3 regions of the Hydrogenophaga sp. PBL-H3 genome follow, and region 3 is predicted to be linked to each of the others. Evidence: predicted binding sites of a transcription regulator. Region 3 holds the regulator's gene; each other region holds the start of a gene.
The links. Region 3 encodes sigma-54, which starts transcription at its own class of promoters, with help from an activator protein. Its sites were predicted from a motif close to TGGCANGNAANCTGCTTT; they were not measured.
Positions count from the first base shown of each region.

Region 1: a site for sigma-54 is predicted at 3,114-3,131, ahead of F9Z44_RS05755 (urease subunit gamma). Genes of this name have one in related genera too.
Region 2: a site for sigma-54 is predicted at 1,424-1,441, ahead of glnA (type I glutamate--ammonia ligase). Genes of this name have one in related genera too.

Region 1 covers NZ_CP044972.1:1,181,160-1,186,411, reverse strand. Annotated here, with positions in the region: gene F9Z44_RS05760 (hybrid sensor histidine kinase/response regulator) at 1-3,065, opposite strand, end outside; gene F9Z44_RS05755 (urease subunit gamma) at 3,171-3,473, shown strand; gene F9Z44_RS05750 (hypothetical protein) at 3,494-3,664, shown strand; gene F9Z44_RS05745 (urease subunit beta) at 3,676-3,981, shown strand; gene ureC (urease subunit alpha) at 3,981-5,252, shown strand, end outside.
Region 2 covers NZ_CP044972.1:3,036,737-3,041,988, forward strand. Annotated here, with positions in the region: gene glnA (type I glutamate--ammonia ligase) at 1-1,374, opposite strand, end outside; gene F9Z44_RS14040 (competence/damage-inducible protein A) at 1,639-2,454, opposite strand; gene F9Z44_RS14045 (EI24 domain-containing protein) at 2,486-3,382, opposite strand; gene F9Z44_RS14050 (alpha/beta fold hydrolase) at 3,510-4,331, shown strand; gene F9Z44_RS14055 (DUF2726 domain-containing protein) at 4,547-5,252, shown strand, end outside.
Region 3 covers NZ_CP044972.1:454,687-459,938, forward strand. Annotated here, with positions in the region: gene F9Z44_RS02160 (SPOR domain-containing protein) at 1-459, shown strand, start outside; gene F9Z44_RS02165 (thiol:disulfide interchange protein DsbA/DsbL) at 535-1,188, shown strand; gene lptA (lipopolysaccharide transport periplasmic protein LptA) at 1,374-2,009, shown strand; gene lptB (LPS export ABC transporter ATP-binding protein) at 2,015-2,809, shown strand; gene rpoN (RNA polymerase factor sigma-54) at 2,919-4,547, shown strand; gene F9Z44_RS02185 (THUMP domain-containing class I SAM-dependent RNA methyltransferase) at 4,544-5,252, shown strand, end outside.

The DNA.
Region 1 (5,252 bases), 730 kb from region 3:
TGCAGACCTTCCAGCAAGGCCAGCGCGTCCAGCCCGCTGGTGGCCAGCATCACATCGAACCCCAGCGGTGCCAGCCAGCGCTGGATCAGTTCGCGGTCGGCTTCCTCGTTGTCGACCACCAGCACGCGCCGGCGTGCGCCTTCGTAACCAATGTGCCCGGGCAGGGCCAGCGGACGCGGCAGCACCGCGCCGTGCACCTCCGGCAGAAACAGGCGCACGGTGAACACCGATCCCTCGCCGGGTGCGCTGCGCACCGTCATCTCGCCGCCCATGAGGTCGGTGAGCATCTTGGCAATGGTGAGGCCCAGGCCGGTGCCGGTGGACGGCCCGGGCGCGGCGGCTTCGTTCTGCCCGCGCGCGAACGGCTCGAACACCCGCTCCAGGTCTTGCGCGCGCATGCCGGGGCCGGTGTCGTGCACCTCGAACTGCGCCATCTCGCGCGCGTGCGTGACGCGCAGGCGCACCTGCCCGGCGCGCGTGAACTTCACCGCGTTGCCCAGCAGGTTGATGAGGATCTGGCGCAGGCGTTTCTCGTCGGCGCGCACCGTGTCGGGCAGGCGGCTGCCGGTCTCGAACACGAACTGCAGGCCTTTGGCGCTGGCCTGCAGCTCGAACATGCCCGCCACCTCCTGCATGGCGCCGGCAAAGGCCATGGGCCGCACGTCCAGCGCGAGCTTGCCGGACTCGATGCGCGCGATGTCCAGCGTGCCTTCGATCAGCGAGAGCAGGTGTTCACCGCCCCGGTTGATCACGCGGATGGCCTGCGCGCGGTGCGGTGCCATGCCGGTGTCTTCCTGCAAGAGCTGCGCGTAGCCCAGGATGCTGTTGAGCGGCGTGCGCAGCTCGTGGCTGATGGTGCTGATGTAGCGCGTCTTGGCCTGGTTGGCGTGCTCGGCGGCCAGGCGCGCCTGCTGCAGGGCTTCGTCGGTGAGGCGGTGCGACTCGATCTCCTGCATCAGCAGGCGCGTCTGCCGGTTCGACTCTTCCTGCGCCACCTCGCGGCTCTTGTGCGCCAGCACCAGCCACCAGGCCACGGTGGCAGTGATCAGCAGCAGCACGGCGTACACCCGCACAAAGCCCGAGCGCAACGCAGCGTCAAGCAAGCCGGCGTTGGCCGACAGCCCCATGCGCAGCGCCAGGGCCTGCACCTCCTGGCGGTAGAGCAGGCCGAGCACCGCTGCCAACACCGGCGCCATCACCAGCATGAGCAGCAGGTAGTGGGCGAGACCGGCTTCCAGGTAGGGCCAGATGGAGCGCGGCAACACGCGGCGCAGCGCACCCATCCACTGCTCGGAGAGTTTGGCGTGGGGTTTGCAGAGGTCGCCACAGCGCGCGTCGAGCGTGCAGCAGAGCGAACAGATGGCGCCTTGGTAGGCCGGGCAGTGGGCCATGTCTGGCCCCTCATATTCACGCTCACAAATCACACACTTTTGAACACCCCCCGCGCCGCCTGCGGCGTCACCCCCCTTGAGGGGGGCAACACCAGCGGCCTGGCCAAGCCAGTTCCGCGGTGTTTCTGCGACGGGGCCTCCTTGTACGCCACCACTCCTTGCGATGTAGTAACGCCCCTGCGTGGCCCAGGCAATCAGCGGCGCCGTCACCAGAGCCGTGACCATCGCAATCACCGCCGAAAACGCCTGCGCGCCCTCGCCCATCAGCCCCATGTGGGCCCCGATGGACAACACCGAAGCCAGGCCCATGGCTCCCACGCCCACCGGGTTGATGTCGTACAGGTACGCCCGCTTGAACTCGATGCCCTTGGGGCTCCAGCCCAGCGGCTTGTTGATGACCAGATCGGCCACCACGGCCATGATCCAGGCGATGGCGATGTTGCTGTACACGCCGAGCACCTGCCCCAGCGCCTGGAACACGTTCATCTCCATCAGCATGAAAGCGATGAAGGTGTTGAACACCACCCACACCACACGCCCAGGATGGCTGTGCGTGATGCGCGAGAAGAAGTTGCTCCAGGCCAGCGAGCCGGCGTAGGCGTTGGTCACATTGATCTTGAGCTGCGAGATCACCACGAAGAACGCCGTGGCCGCCACCGCCCAGCCGTAATCGGAGAACACGTATTCGTAGGCCGCGAGGTACATCTGGTTGGGGTCCACAGCGCGGTCCGGCGGCACCATGTGGCTGATGGCAAGAAACGCCAGCAGCGCGCCGCCCAGCATCTTCACCACGCCCAGCAGCACCCAGCCCGGCCCACCGGCCAGCACCCCCGCCCACCAGCGCAGCCCCTTGCCGGGCTCCTTGGCGGGCATGAAGCGCAGGTAGTCGGCCTGCTCCCCCATCTGGGTGATGAGCGCGATGCCCACGGTGAGCGCCGCACCAAACAGGTGCCAGTCAAACAACGCGCCCGCACCGGATTCACCGCCATACCGCACCACGTTGGTGAACGTTTCGGGCGCCATGACCGCCACCGCCCCAAAAGGCACCACCATCATCACCAGCCACAGCGGCTGGGTCCACACCTGAAAGCGGCTGATCACCGAGACCCCGTGCGTCACCAGCGGAATGACCACCACCGCGCAGATGAGGTAACCCCAGGCGGGCGGGATGTCGAGCGCAAGCTCCAGCGCGTAGGCCATGACCGCCGCTTCGAGCGCGAAGAAAATGAAAGTGAAGGTGGCGTAGATCAGCGAGGTGATGGTGGAGCCGATGTAGCCAAAGCCCGCGCCGCGCGTGAGCAAGTCCATGTCGACCCCGTAGCGCGCGGCGTACACGCTGATGGGCAGGCCCGCAAAAAAGATGATCAAGCCGGTGCACAGGATGGCCAGCGCGGCGTTCACAAAGCCGTATTGCACCAGCAGCGTGGCGCCCACGGCCTCCAGGATCAGGAAAGACGCCGCACCAAACGCGGTGTTGGCCACGCGCCATTCGCTCCATTTGCGAAAGCGCTGCGGCGTGTAGCGCAGCGCGTAGTCTTCCATCGTCTCGCTGCCGACCCAGCTGTTGTAGTCGCGGCGCACGCGGGTGATGCGCTGGGGCGCGTCCAGCCCGGGCTCCTGCCCTGCGGTGGGCGCGGTAGCGGTTCTGATGGGGACGATGGGTATGGTTGTCACACTGCGTTTCTGCAGCTTTCGTGCCACGCTGCCGATGGAGCCGGCTCGGGGCACGGGAATTGCTGACCAAGTCACTCAAGCACCACCGAGAACGCACGCACCACCATGGAACTCACGCCCCGAGAGAAAGACAAGCTGCTGATCTTCACCGCTGCCCTGCTGGCCGAGCGGCGCCAGGCGCGCGGCTTGAAGCTCAACTACCCCGAGGCCGTGGCGCTGATCAGCGCGGCCGTGATGGAGGGCGCGCGCGACGGCAAGACCGTGGCCCAGCTCATGAGCGACGGGCGCAACGTGCTGACCCGCGCCGACGTGATGGAGGGCATCGCCGAGATGATCCCGGACATCCAGGTGGAAGCCACGTTCCCCGACGGCACCAAGCTCGTGACCGTGCACCAACCCATTCCCTGATTCATTCACCGAAAGCACCCATGCGCCTTGCCACCGCCCTCTTCAGCGCCGCTGCCTTCTGCGCGCCCGCCCTCGCCCACGAAGGCCACGGCCTGCCCGGCTCCCACTGGCATTCCACCGACACGCTGGGATTTGTCGGTGTGGTGGTGGCCATTGCCGTGGCGCTGTGGTGGTCCAGCGGCAAACACTGAGGGACGTGCCCATGACTCCCGGCGAACTTGTCACCGACGAGGGCGTGCACACCCTCAACCCCGGCCGGCGCACGCTCACCCTGGTGGTGAAGAACGGCGCCGACCGCCCGATCCAGGTCGGCTCGCACTACCACTTTGCCGAGGTCAATGGCGCGCTCGACTTCGACCGCAGCGCGGCGCGCGGCATGCGGCTGAACATAGCCAGCGGCACCGCCGTTCGCTTCGAGCCCGGCCAGCAGCGCACGGTGGAGTTGGTGGACTACGCGGGCGACCGCATCGTCCACGGCTTCCGTGGTTTGACACAAGGGAAGCTCTGATGAGCACGATTTCAAGAAGCGCCTACGCCAACATGTTCGGCCCCACCGTGGGAGACCGACTGCGCCTGGCAGACACCGGCCTGATGATCGAGATCGAGAAAGACTTCACCCTGGCCGCCGGCGGCTACGGCGAAGAGGTCAAGTTCGGCGGCGGCAAGACCATCCGCGACGGCATGGCGCAGTCGCAAAGAACCCGCGCCGAAGGCGCCGTGGATACGGTGATGACCAACGCGGTGATCATCGACCACTGGGGCATCGTCAAGGCTGACATCGGCCTAAAAGACGGGCGCATCGTCGCCATTGGCAAGGCCGGCAACCCGGACACGCAGCCCGGTGTGGACATCGTCATCGGCCCGGGCACCGAGGTCATCAGCTGCGAAGGCAACATCGTCACCGCCGGCGGCATCGACAGCCACATTCACTTCATCTGCCCGCAGCAGGTGGACGAGGCGCTGACCTCCGGCATCACCACCATGCTCGGCGGCGGCACCGGTCCGGCCACCGGCACCTTTGCCACCACCTGCACGCCCGGCCCCTGGCACATCGAACGCATGCTGCAGGCCGCCGACGGCCTGCCCATGAACCTGGGCTTTCTGGGCAAGGGCAACGCCAGCCTGCCCGCCCCGCTGCACGAGCAGATCAACGCCGGCGTGATGGGCCTCAAGCTGCACGAAGACTGGGGCACCACGCCCAGCGCCATCAGCAACTGCCTTGATGTCGCCGACGAAACAGACACCCAGGTCGCGATCCACTCCGACACGCTCAACGAGTCGGGTTTCGTGGAAGACACCATCGCCGCCACCAAAGGCAGAAGCCTCTGCGCCTTCCACACCGAAGGCGCGGGCGGTGGCCACGCGCCCGACATCCTGCGCGTGGTGGGCGAGGCCAACTTCCTGCCCAGCTCCACCAACCCGACCATGCCCTACACGGTGAACACGCTCGACGAGCATGTGGACATGCTCATGGTGTGCCACCACCTGGACGCCGGCATTCCCGAAGACCTGGCCTTTGCCGAGAGCCGCATCCGCCGCGAGACCATCGCGGCCGAGGACATCCTGCACGACATGGGTGCCATCAGCATGATGAGCAGCGACAGCCAGGCGATGGGCCGCGTGGGGGAGGTCATCATCCGCACCTGGCAAGCGGCCGACAAGATGAAGAGCCAGCGTGGCTGGCTCGCCAATCCCTCCGTTCGGGCTGAGCCTGTCGAAGCCCTCACACGCAACGACAACTTCCGCGTCAAGCGCTACATCGCCAAGTACACGATCAAC
Region 2 (5,252 bases), 1.8 Mb from region 3:
CATGCGGAAACGCGTGACTTCACCCATCTTCAGTTCGATGTAGGCGTCCAGCATGGAGTCGGTGAACACACCACCCTTGGTCAGGAAGCTGCGGTCGCCGTCAAGGTACTCCAGCGCCTGGTCGAGGCTGTGGCACACGGTCGGCACCAGCTTGTCTTCTTCGGGCGGCAGGTGGTACAGATCCTTGGTGGCGGCTTCACCCGGGTGGATCTTGTTTTCCACGCCGTCCAGGCCGGCCATCATCAGAGCCGAGAAGCACAAGTAGGGGTTGGCCGAAGGATCGGGGAAACGCGCTTCGATGCGGCGGCCCTTGGGGTTCGCCACGTACGGAATGCGGATCGAGGCCGAGCGGTTGCGGGCCGAGTAGGCCAGCTTCACCGGGGCCTCAAAGCCGGGCACCAGGCGCTTGTACGAGTTCGTACCAGGGTTGGTGATGGCGTTGAGCGCACGGGCGTGCTTGATGATGCCGCCGATGTAATACAGGGCGAAATCACTCAGACCAGCATAGCCGTCGCCAGCGAACAGGTTCTTGCCATCTTTCCAGATCGACTGGTGAACGTGCATGCCGGAGCCGTTGTCGCCAGCGTAGGGCTTGGGCATGAAGGTGGCGGTCTTGCCGTAGGCATTGGCCACGTTCCACACCACGTACTTCAAGACCTGCGTCCAGTCGGCGCGCTCCACGAGCGTGCTGAACCGGGTACCGATTTCGTTCTGGCCTGCGCCCGCCACCTCGTGGTGGAACACCTCGACCGGGATGCCCAGCGATTCGAGGATCAGGGACATCTCGGCGCGCATGTCTTGCGTGCTGTCGACGGGAGGCACGGGGAAGTAGCCGCCCTTGACAGTGGGACGGTGGCCACGGTTGCCGCCTTCGAGCTTGGCACCGCTGTTCCACGGGGCTTCGTATTCTTCAATCTCGCACATCACGCGGCCGGGTTCGTTGCTCCAGCGCACGCCGTCGAAGATGAAGAATTCGGGTTCTGGTCCGAAGAAAGCGGTGTCGCCCAGGCCAGACGCCTTGAGGTAAGCCTCGGCACGTTTGGCGATGGAGCGCGGATCGCGGTCGTAGGCCTTGCCGTCGCCCGGCTCGATCACATCGCACTGCAGGTACAGCGTGGTCTCTTCAAAGAAGGGGTCGATGTTGGCGGTGTTGGAGTCGGGCATGAGTTGCATGTCCGAGGCTTCAATGCCTTTCCAGCCTGCAACCGAAGAGCCGTCGAACGCATGGCCCGAGGTGAACTTGTCTTCGTCGAAGTGGGACACAGGCACGGTGACGTGCTGCTCTTTGCCCCGGGTGTCGGTGAAACGGAAGTCAACGAACTTGACGTCGTTGTCCTTCACCATTTGCATCACGTCTGCGACGGTCTTGGCCATCAAATACTCCTGTAGCTGGTGAGTGAAAAATGAAAATCGACTTGGGGATGAAGCAGTATTTGTGCCAAACGCCCCCCAGATTCACCTGAACGGGGCATTCGTCTCCAAACGCCCGGGGATTATGGCGCAGGAGATGCGCCATAAAGGCCCGCGCCATGGCGGCTGCCCGTGGTTTTCAGGGTTCAACGCGAAGGCTGGACCGATGAACGGACGCATCGCACACTCACGGTGCATGCATCATTCAGTGCACCATATTTGTGCACTTTAGTTTCGCACCATTTCGGGGCCCAGTTCGGCCCCATGCAGACGCAGGCCAGCGAGCAGACTGGCAAAGGCATCTGCAACAGCGCCGGAGGCCCCTTTGACGCCCAGCTCGATGTGGCGCCCGAACTCGGGATGGTCAACGCTGGGCAGGCTGAATACCTTGACCGGATACTCGCGCTCGATCTGCTCCATCAACGGTGTCAGCGCGGCCTCCATGGCGCCCATCACGATCACCGAACGCTCCAGCGAGGACCCTTGTTGGTGCAGGTGAGCGTAGGTATGGTCCAGCACCCATTCAATCATCGGCCATGCCATGACGGGGAAACCAGGTACGAAGTGCACCTGCCCGCCACCAACACCCGCGCAACTGAAGCCAGGGATCTTGTTGTACGGGTTCTCGATGATGGTCGAGCCCACCGGAAACACCCCCATGTTGTAGCGGTGCACGTTGTCCGCACGCTGCGGGTCGAAGACCTGGCCTTGCTCGGCCGCCACGTCACGCATGCGCGACTCGATCAAGGCCTTGGCTTCGGGATGCAAGGCCAGTTCGACCTCGAGCGCAGCAGCGGCACACTGGCGCGTGTGATCGTCTGGTGTGGCTCCGATACCGCCGCACGAAAACACGATGCCTGGCTGCGCGAAGACGTCACGCAAGTTGGCCGTGATGCTCTTGCGGTCGTCGCCCACGAACCGCGCCCAGGAGAGCGACATGCCCCGTGCGCTCAGCAGTTCGATGACTTTGGACAGGTGTTTGTCCTGGCGCTTGCCTGAGAGAATTTCGTCGCCAATGATGATCAGGCCGATGGCTGGCGTCATGAGGTGCCCAACAATAAATGGAAGAGAGAAGTTACGCCGCACCTGTGTGGTCTGGCCCCCGCAACTGCGGCGTGTCGGGATGTGCGTCAGTCGGGCGAACACGCTCGGGGTCGGCATCCAGCACTTCGACTGGCACGACGGCACGCAGTCGCTGCAGCGCCGCAAGTGCAAAGTGGGCAAACCACAGCGACGCGAAAGCAAACACCAGCGTGTAGATCCAGATGGCCAGCGGTACCAGCAACGGCGCCATGGCAATGAACATGGCGCCGGAGGCCCACAACAGGCTCGGCGCAGCGCCCAGATAACCGCTGAGCACCCCCATGAGCAGCAGGCTGCCGCGGTGCTCCTTCAAGATGGATTTGCGCTCTTCGCTGCTGGCATGCGTGGCCAGCGCATCAAACGCAAAAACGCGGTAAGTGAGCCAGCCCCAGATCAGGGGCGGAAGAATCAACACCAAAGGGGGCACCAGCCACAGCGGCAGGGAAATCACCAACGCGACGATGGCGAGCAAGGTGGAGCCCAGCGACCAGAGCACACTGACCACCAGAGACCCACCGTGTTTGCGCTCCAGGCTTGCAAAGCGACGCTGGCCCACCAGATCCACCATGGCCGGCGTCATGAACATCGCCACCAGCAACAGACACAACAACACGATCACGGGCGTGGCCAGCACCAACACCAGCAGAGGTGCAAACACGCCCCTGAGCGGACCCATCCCGATCTGGTCCATCCAGCCCAGCAAAGTCTCCACCAGCTCGAACGAAGCCAGCCAGGCCCCCACCGAGGCGACCGCACCCTCCCAGAAGAAATACCCCAACCCGAACGACAGGACGACCATCAAGATCAACGGGAGGAAGGACAGGGCGATCACCCTGGGGTGCACACAGTACGCGACGGCCCGCCAGAAAGAATCGAACAACAAACTCATCTCATGAGAATACAACCAATCCAAGACACAGACCGGGCGCGAAATGCCTCGGATCGACGTATCGCGGGGGAGCTGCCGATCACGTTGAAGACAAGCTCACCGCCGCTCCAAAGCTAGCATCCGGACAATGAACCGCATCGTGATTTCTGGCGTGGCGCTCGAAGTAGCCCACATTCCCGGCCCAATCGACAAGGCTCCACTGGTCTTCTTGCACGAGGGCCTGGGAAGCGTGTCGCTCTGGCAGCAGCGGGGGCGGCATTGGCCCGCCGAACTGTGCGCGGCGACAGGGCGCGAGGGCTGGCTGTATTCAAGACGCGGGTACGGTCAATCCGACCCGGTGGAGGACGTGAGGGGCCTCCCCCGCCGCAGTGGACCATGGCACATCGGACGCCACGAACCCGACTACATGCATCTGGAGGCCAACGAGGTGCTGCCACAACTGCTCCAGCGGCTGGGCATCGCCCGCCCGGTGCTGGTTGGTCACTCCGATGGTGCCACCATCGCGTTGCTGCATGCAGCACGCCATGACCTGACCGGCTGCGTGGCGATCGCACCCCATGTGTTCGTGGAAGCGATGTCTTTGACCGCCATCGCTCAAGCGAAAACGCTCTATGAGGCCGAGCCACAGTCCGAGAATGGCCTGCGGCAGCGGCTGGCCCGCCACCATCGGGACGTCGACAACGCCTTCTGGCAGTGGAACGATGTCTGGCTCAGCGAGGCATTCCACGCATTCGACATCAGAGATGACATACGCTCCATCACCGCGCCTCTGCTGTTGGTGCAAGGTGTGGACGACGAGTACGGCACCATGGAGCAACTGAAATCGATTGAAACGGCGATCCCCCGGGCCATCAAGGTCGAGCTTGCCCAGTGCGGACACAGCCCTCACCGCGATCAACCCGATCGACTGACTGAAGCGGTGCAAGGCTTCCTGAGTCACTTGATTTGAGCGCCATTTCGCAGTTACCCAGTATGTAGGATGTACGAACGTCCAGCGGCTGTGCACAATCGAGCAAGGTGTGCATGTGGATCAAATGACCCATCAAAGGGGGCGTAAACCCCAAGAAGTTCACACCTTCTTCGTGTATCGAGATTGCAGACTCCCCACGGCTGGCAGCAACTGCATACACTTTGATACAGATCGACGAACACCCTCCAATGCTCATGACCAACTGGACCAACCCATGGCTGCTTGCAGTGCTGGTGCCCGCTATGCTGGCGCTGGGCGCGCTGCTGCACCGCATGTGGGCCGATCGGCAGGCCAGGCAGCGCAGACGCATTCCGAAACATTGGCCATTGAGCACCCGCGCGCTGGCCAACAGCGAGGAAGCCAGGGTGTGGCATTGGCTGGCCAGGGCTTTCTACGACCATCACGTGATGATCAAGCTCCCGGTGACGCGTTTCACCCTGCCCCGCGACCGAGAGCAGGGCATGGAGTGGTACAAGTTGCTGGGCAGTGTGTATTGCACGTTCACCGTGTGCCGCTCCGACGGTCGGGTGCTCGGTTGCCTTGATGTCCCCGGGAGTGCAGGTCTTCCTCGCAGCACGCGGGCGCTCAAGCACTCATTGCTGACCCAGTGTGGCCTGCCCTACTGGGTCGTCCGCTCCAACAGCCTTCCCACGGTGGCCGAAATTCGCGCCGAATTCCTGGGCGAGTCTGCGCTGAGCCAGTCGATGCGCGAGCGTGAAATGGAGGAGCGCGCCATCATTGCCGCACAAGCCAATCTGCGCACGGTGTTGACGCGCCAGCGCAGCACCCGCGCCAGCGACTTTTCCCCGCTCTCCACCTGGCCCAACAGCACCACGGGCGAACCTCGAAGCGACTTCAACTCCCAGTGGCAAGAGAACTCGTTCCTCATGCCGCTCGACA
Region 3 (5,252 bases):
CCGACCCCGGCTCCTGCGGCCCCGCCAGCGGCGGCGGTCGCACCCGGGGCTGCTGGCGCCATCGTGGTGCCGCCGGCCGACGGCAAGGGCCTGCCCCCGGTGCCGGCCGCCGGGAGCAAGCCAGCGACCGATCCGCTGGGCGAGCTGGTCCAGTCCAAGCTGGGCACGCCACCGGCGGCCGCGCCCGCCACCGCGGCGGCTGCACCGGCGCCCGGCGCTGACCCATTCACCTACTTCGTGCAGGCCGGCGCGTTTCGCTCGCCCGAAGATGCTGAAGCCCAGCGCGCCAAGCTCGCCATGCTGGGCATCAATGCCGATGTGACCGAGCGCGAACAGTCGGGCCGAACCGTGTACCGCGTGCGCGTGGGCCCGTTCAACCAGAAGGCCATGGCCGACCTCACCCAGGAGCAGCTGCAGGCCAACGGTGTCGAAGCGGCGCTGGTGCGCGTGCAACGCTGAACCACTGCGCAGGCCAGCCGGGAACTTTCAACGCCATGCCCGCCCCAAGCAAGCCTTATCAAGGAGTTTGATTTCATGCAACGTCGCGATTTTTCCCGGTCCTTGCTGGCCGCTGGCACCACCGCCCTGGCCGCCACCGGCGGCCTGACGCTCACGCCCGCGCTGGCCCAGCGCGTGGCGCCCAAGGAAGGCACCGATTTCATCCGCCTGGGCCGCCCGGCGCCCGTGGAGAGTCCGGCCAGCCAGGTCGAGGTGGTCGAGTTCTTTGCCTACAGCTGCATCCATTGCTTCAATTTCGAACCCGCTTTCGACGAGTGGGCCAAAAAGAAACCGGCCAACGTGAACGTGCGGCGCGTGCCGGTGGCCTTCAGCGCCGCTTTTGTGCCCATGCAGCGCCTGTACTTCACGCTCGAAGCCATGAAGCTGGTGGACCGGCTGCACGGCAAGGTGTTTCAGGCGATCCACGTCGACCGCCAGCCGCTCACCACCCAGCCCGCCATCACCGCCTGGATCGACAAGCAGGGCGGGGTGGACATGGCCCGTTTCAACGAGTTCTACAACGGTGCGGCGGTGGGACTGGCGGCCAAGGCCACCCAGCTGCAGGAGGCCTACAACGTCGAAGGCACGCCGTCGCTGGGCGTGGCCGGGCGCTTTTATGTGAATGGTCAGGGCCCCCGCACCCTGGTGGTGGCCGATGCACTGATCGTCGAAGCGGCCCGCAAGGCCTGAGTCGCGTCTTTCAAGGGACAAAGCCCGCTTCGGCGGGCTTTGTCTTTGGCGCGAACGCTCGTGGCGCGACCGGCGCCCGGCATTCCTGAGAGGATGCGAGAAAAGAGTGGGTAAAGCAGTTCTCGGGCCCTTGCAGCCTTCATCCCGTCGTTACAATGAATGCAAGTTTCGTGCCCTAAAACTCCATGCACTCCACCTTGCCCAACCTCTTCTTCCGCCGGTCGTACTGGCCGGGCGCCTGCCTGGTGGTGGGTCTGTTGCTGACCAGCGCAGCACAAGCCGAAAAAGCCGACCGCACCCTGCCACTCAATGCCGAGGCCGATGCCCTGCGCTACGACGACGCGCGCCAGACCAGCATCTTCACGGGCAACGTGGTGATCACCAAGGGCACCATCGTCATCCGGGGCGCCAAGGTCGAGGTGCGCCAGGATGCCCAGGGCCATCAGTTCGGCATCGTCAACGGCAGCCCGGGGTTTTTCCGCCAGAAGCGCGACGGCGTGGACGAATTCATTGAAGGCACGGCCCAGCGCATCGAATACGACAGCCAGGCCGACTCCGTCCGGTTCGTGGGCGATGCGGTGCTCAAGCGCTTCAAGGGCACCCAGCTCAACGACGAAACCACCGGCAGCGTGATCGTCTACAACAACACCACCGACGTCTTCACGGTGGACGGCGGCGTGGCCAGCCGCACCCCCAACAACCCCACCGGCCGCGTGCGCGCCATGCTCACACCCGTGCCCAAGGATGGCACTCCCGCTCCCAAACCGGCGCCGCCAGCCAATCTGCGGCCCAGCAACCAGCTTGGCGAGGGCCAGCAGTGACGGCGATGCCTTCGGCGCAGGCGCTGAGCCCGGGCAAGCGCCCGACGACCGCCCCCGATCTCAGTCGGCTGGAGGCCCAGGGACTGCAAAAGGCCTATGGCAGCCGCAAGGTGGTCAAGGACGTGTCGCTCGCGGTCTTCAAGGGTGAGGTCGTCGGCCTTCTGGGGCCCAACGGCGCGGGCAAGACCACCTCGTTCTACATGCTGGTGGGCCTGCTGCGTTCGGACGCCGGAACGATCCTGCTCGATGGTCAGGCCATCCAGGACCTGCCCATCCACCGCCGCGCGCGCCTGGGCCTGGGCTACCTGCCGCAGGAGGCATCGATCTTTCGCAAGCTCAACGTGGCCGACAACGTGCGCGCCGTGCTGGAACTGCAGCAGGACGAGGCCGGCAAGGCGCTGAGCAAGGCCGCCATCGAGGCCCGCCTCGACGAGTTGCTCAAGGACCTGCACGTGGACCACCTGCGCGACTCGCCCGCGCCTGCCCTGTCGGGCGGTGAGCGCCGCCGGGTCGAGATCGCCCGGGCGCTCGCCACCAATCCGCGCTTCATCCTGCTCGACGAGCCCTTCGCCGGCATCGACCCGATCGCCGTGATCGAGATCCAGCGCATCATCGGTTTCCTCAAGTCGCGCGGCATCGGCGTGCTCATCACCGACCACAACGTGCGCGAGACCTTGGGTATCTGCGACCGCGCCTACATCATCAACGACGGCCACGTGCTCACCAGCGGCACGCCGGCCGAGATCGTTGAAAACGCCGACGTGCGCCGCGTGTACCTCGGCGAACATTTCAGGATGTGATGACCCCCACGCTCGTCACTTCGTGTACTTCGCTGCCCCCCGAGGGGGCTGATTCGCCTTGGGGCGGCCCGGCGGCGAATCGTCTCGCCGTTTGCTCACTGGCGTTTTCATGAAACAAGGCCTGTCACTCAGGGTTTCGCAGCACCTGGCGCTCACGCCCCAGTTGCAGCAATCCATCCGCCTGCTGCAACTCTCCACGCTGGAGATGGCGCAGGAGGTCGAGCAAATGCTCGACGAGAATCCGTTCCTCGAACGCTCCGAAGACCTGGCCGAGCGCGAAGCGTTTGGCCTGGAGCAGACCGACGCGCCGGTGAGCGTGGGCGAGCAGATCGCCGAGGCCGCCCTGCCCGAAGCGCCCGGACCGATGCTCTCCAGCACCGAATCGAGCAGCAGCACGAGCAGCGACAGCAGCGAAGGCGATGCCATCGAAGGCAAGCTCGACGGCGCCACGCCGGTGGAAGAGAGCTGGGAGGGCGACGGCACGGTGGAGATGGCGCCCGACGACAGCGAGTGGGGTGGCGACGCGCCCGCGCGCAACAACAATTCGTCGGGCGACGACGACACCGCGAGCGCTGCCGATCTGGCCCGAGCCCACATCAGCCTGCAGGACCACCTGCATGACCAGGCGCGCTGCCTGCGTCTCTCGGACGAAGACCGCGCCGCGCTGTACTTCCTGATCGAATCGCTCAGCGACGACGGCTACATCGAAGACAGCCTGGCCGAGCTGGCTGCGGCCTGGCAGGCCCTGTCGGGACGTGTGCAAACCGACGACCCCAACGAAGGTCTGGAAGAACGCGAGGCGCTGGAGCAGCGCCTGACCATGGCCCTGCAACTGCTGCAGCACATGGAGCCTTCCGGTGTGGGCGCGCGCAGCCTGGCCGAATGCCTGCGCCTGCAGATCCTGGAACTGCGCAACACGCCCGAGGCGCGCGCGGCCCTGGCCATCTGCGGGCAGTCCATGGAGTTGGTGGCCAAGCGCGATGTGAAGCGCCTGTGCAACCTGTGCGGCCTGGACGATGAAACCGTGCGCGCCGCACTCGGCCTCATTGCGCGGCTGGAACCCAAGCCGGGTCGCCGCTTCCTGGACCTGGAGCGCAACGTGGTCGTGCCCGACGTGCTGGTCACGCGCGCTGGCCGCGGCTTCAAGGTGCTGCTCAACCCCGAGGTGATGCCCCGCCTGCGCGTGCACGATGTGTACGCCAGCGCCATGCGCCAGAACCGCGGTGGACGCGACAACGGCGGCGAGGCCGGCCACGCCGCCATGCAGCAGCGCCTGCAGGAGGCGCGTTGGTTCATCAAGAACATCCAGCAGCGCTTCGACACCATCCTGCGCGTGTCCAGCGCCATCGTGGAACGCCAGCGCAATTTCTTCATGCACGGCGAACTCGCCATGCGCCCGCTGGTGCTGCGTGAGATCGCCGACGAGCTCGGCCTGCACGAATCCACCATCAGCCGCGTGACCACCGCCAAGTACATGGCCACGCCCTTCGGCACCTACGAGCTCAAGTACTTCTTCGGCTCGTCGCTGGGGACCGAGACCGGTGGCAACGCGTCGAGCACGGCCGTGCGCGCGCTGCTCAAGCAGTTCATCGCCGCCGAAGAAGCCGCCAAGCCGCTGTCGGACAACCAGCTCTCCGATCTGCTGCGCGAACAGGGCATCGAATGCGCGCGCCGCACCGTGGCGAAGTACCGCGAGGCGCTGCGAATCGCGCCCGCGAACCTCAGAAAATCGCTTTGAACCAGTTACAAGTTTTCCTGCCCTGCGCCGCCGGCGTTGAGGACATGCTCGCCGCTGAAGTGAAGCGCATCACCGGCGTGGACGCACCGCACAAGGCGCGCGGCGGTGTGGCGCTCAACGCTTCGTGGCGCGACGCCATGCGCCTGAACCTGCACAGCCGCCTCACGCAGCGCGTGCTGGTGCAGCTCTGGCACGGTGGCTACCGCTCTGAACAAGACCTGTACCACGCCGCCAGCGAGGTGGCATGGGAGATCTGGTTCACGCCGGCTCAGACCATCAAGGTCGAGATCACCGCGCAGCACAGCCCGCTGACTTCGCTGAACTTCGCCGCACTCAAGGTGAAAGACGCGATCTGCGACCGCTTCCGCGAGAAGCGCGGCGAGCGCCCCAGCGTCAACACCACCTGGCCCGACGTGCGCATCTACGTGCACCTGACCACCGAGACGGTGAGCCTGTACATCGACACCTCGGGTGAGCCGCTGTTCAAGCGCGGCTGGCGCGAGGACAAGGGCGACGCCCCGCTGAAGGAAACCCTGGCCGCGGCCATGATCGCCGCCACCGGCTGGGACGCCTGCGCCGACCAGCCGCTGGACGACATCGTGCCGCTGTACGACCCCTGCTGCGGCAGCGGCACGGTGGTGATCGAGGCCGCGCAGATCGCGCTCAACATCGCGCCGGGTTTTCTGCGCCGCTTCGCGTTCGAGA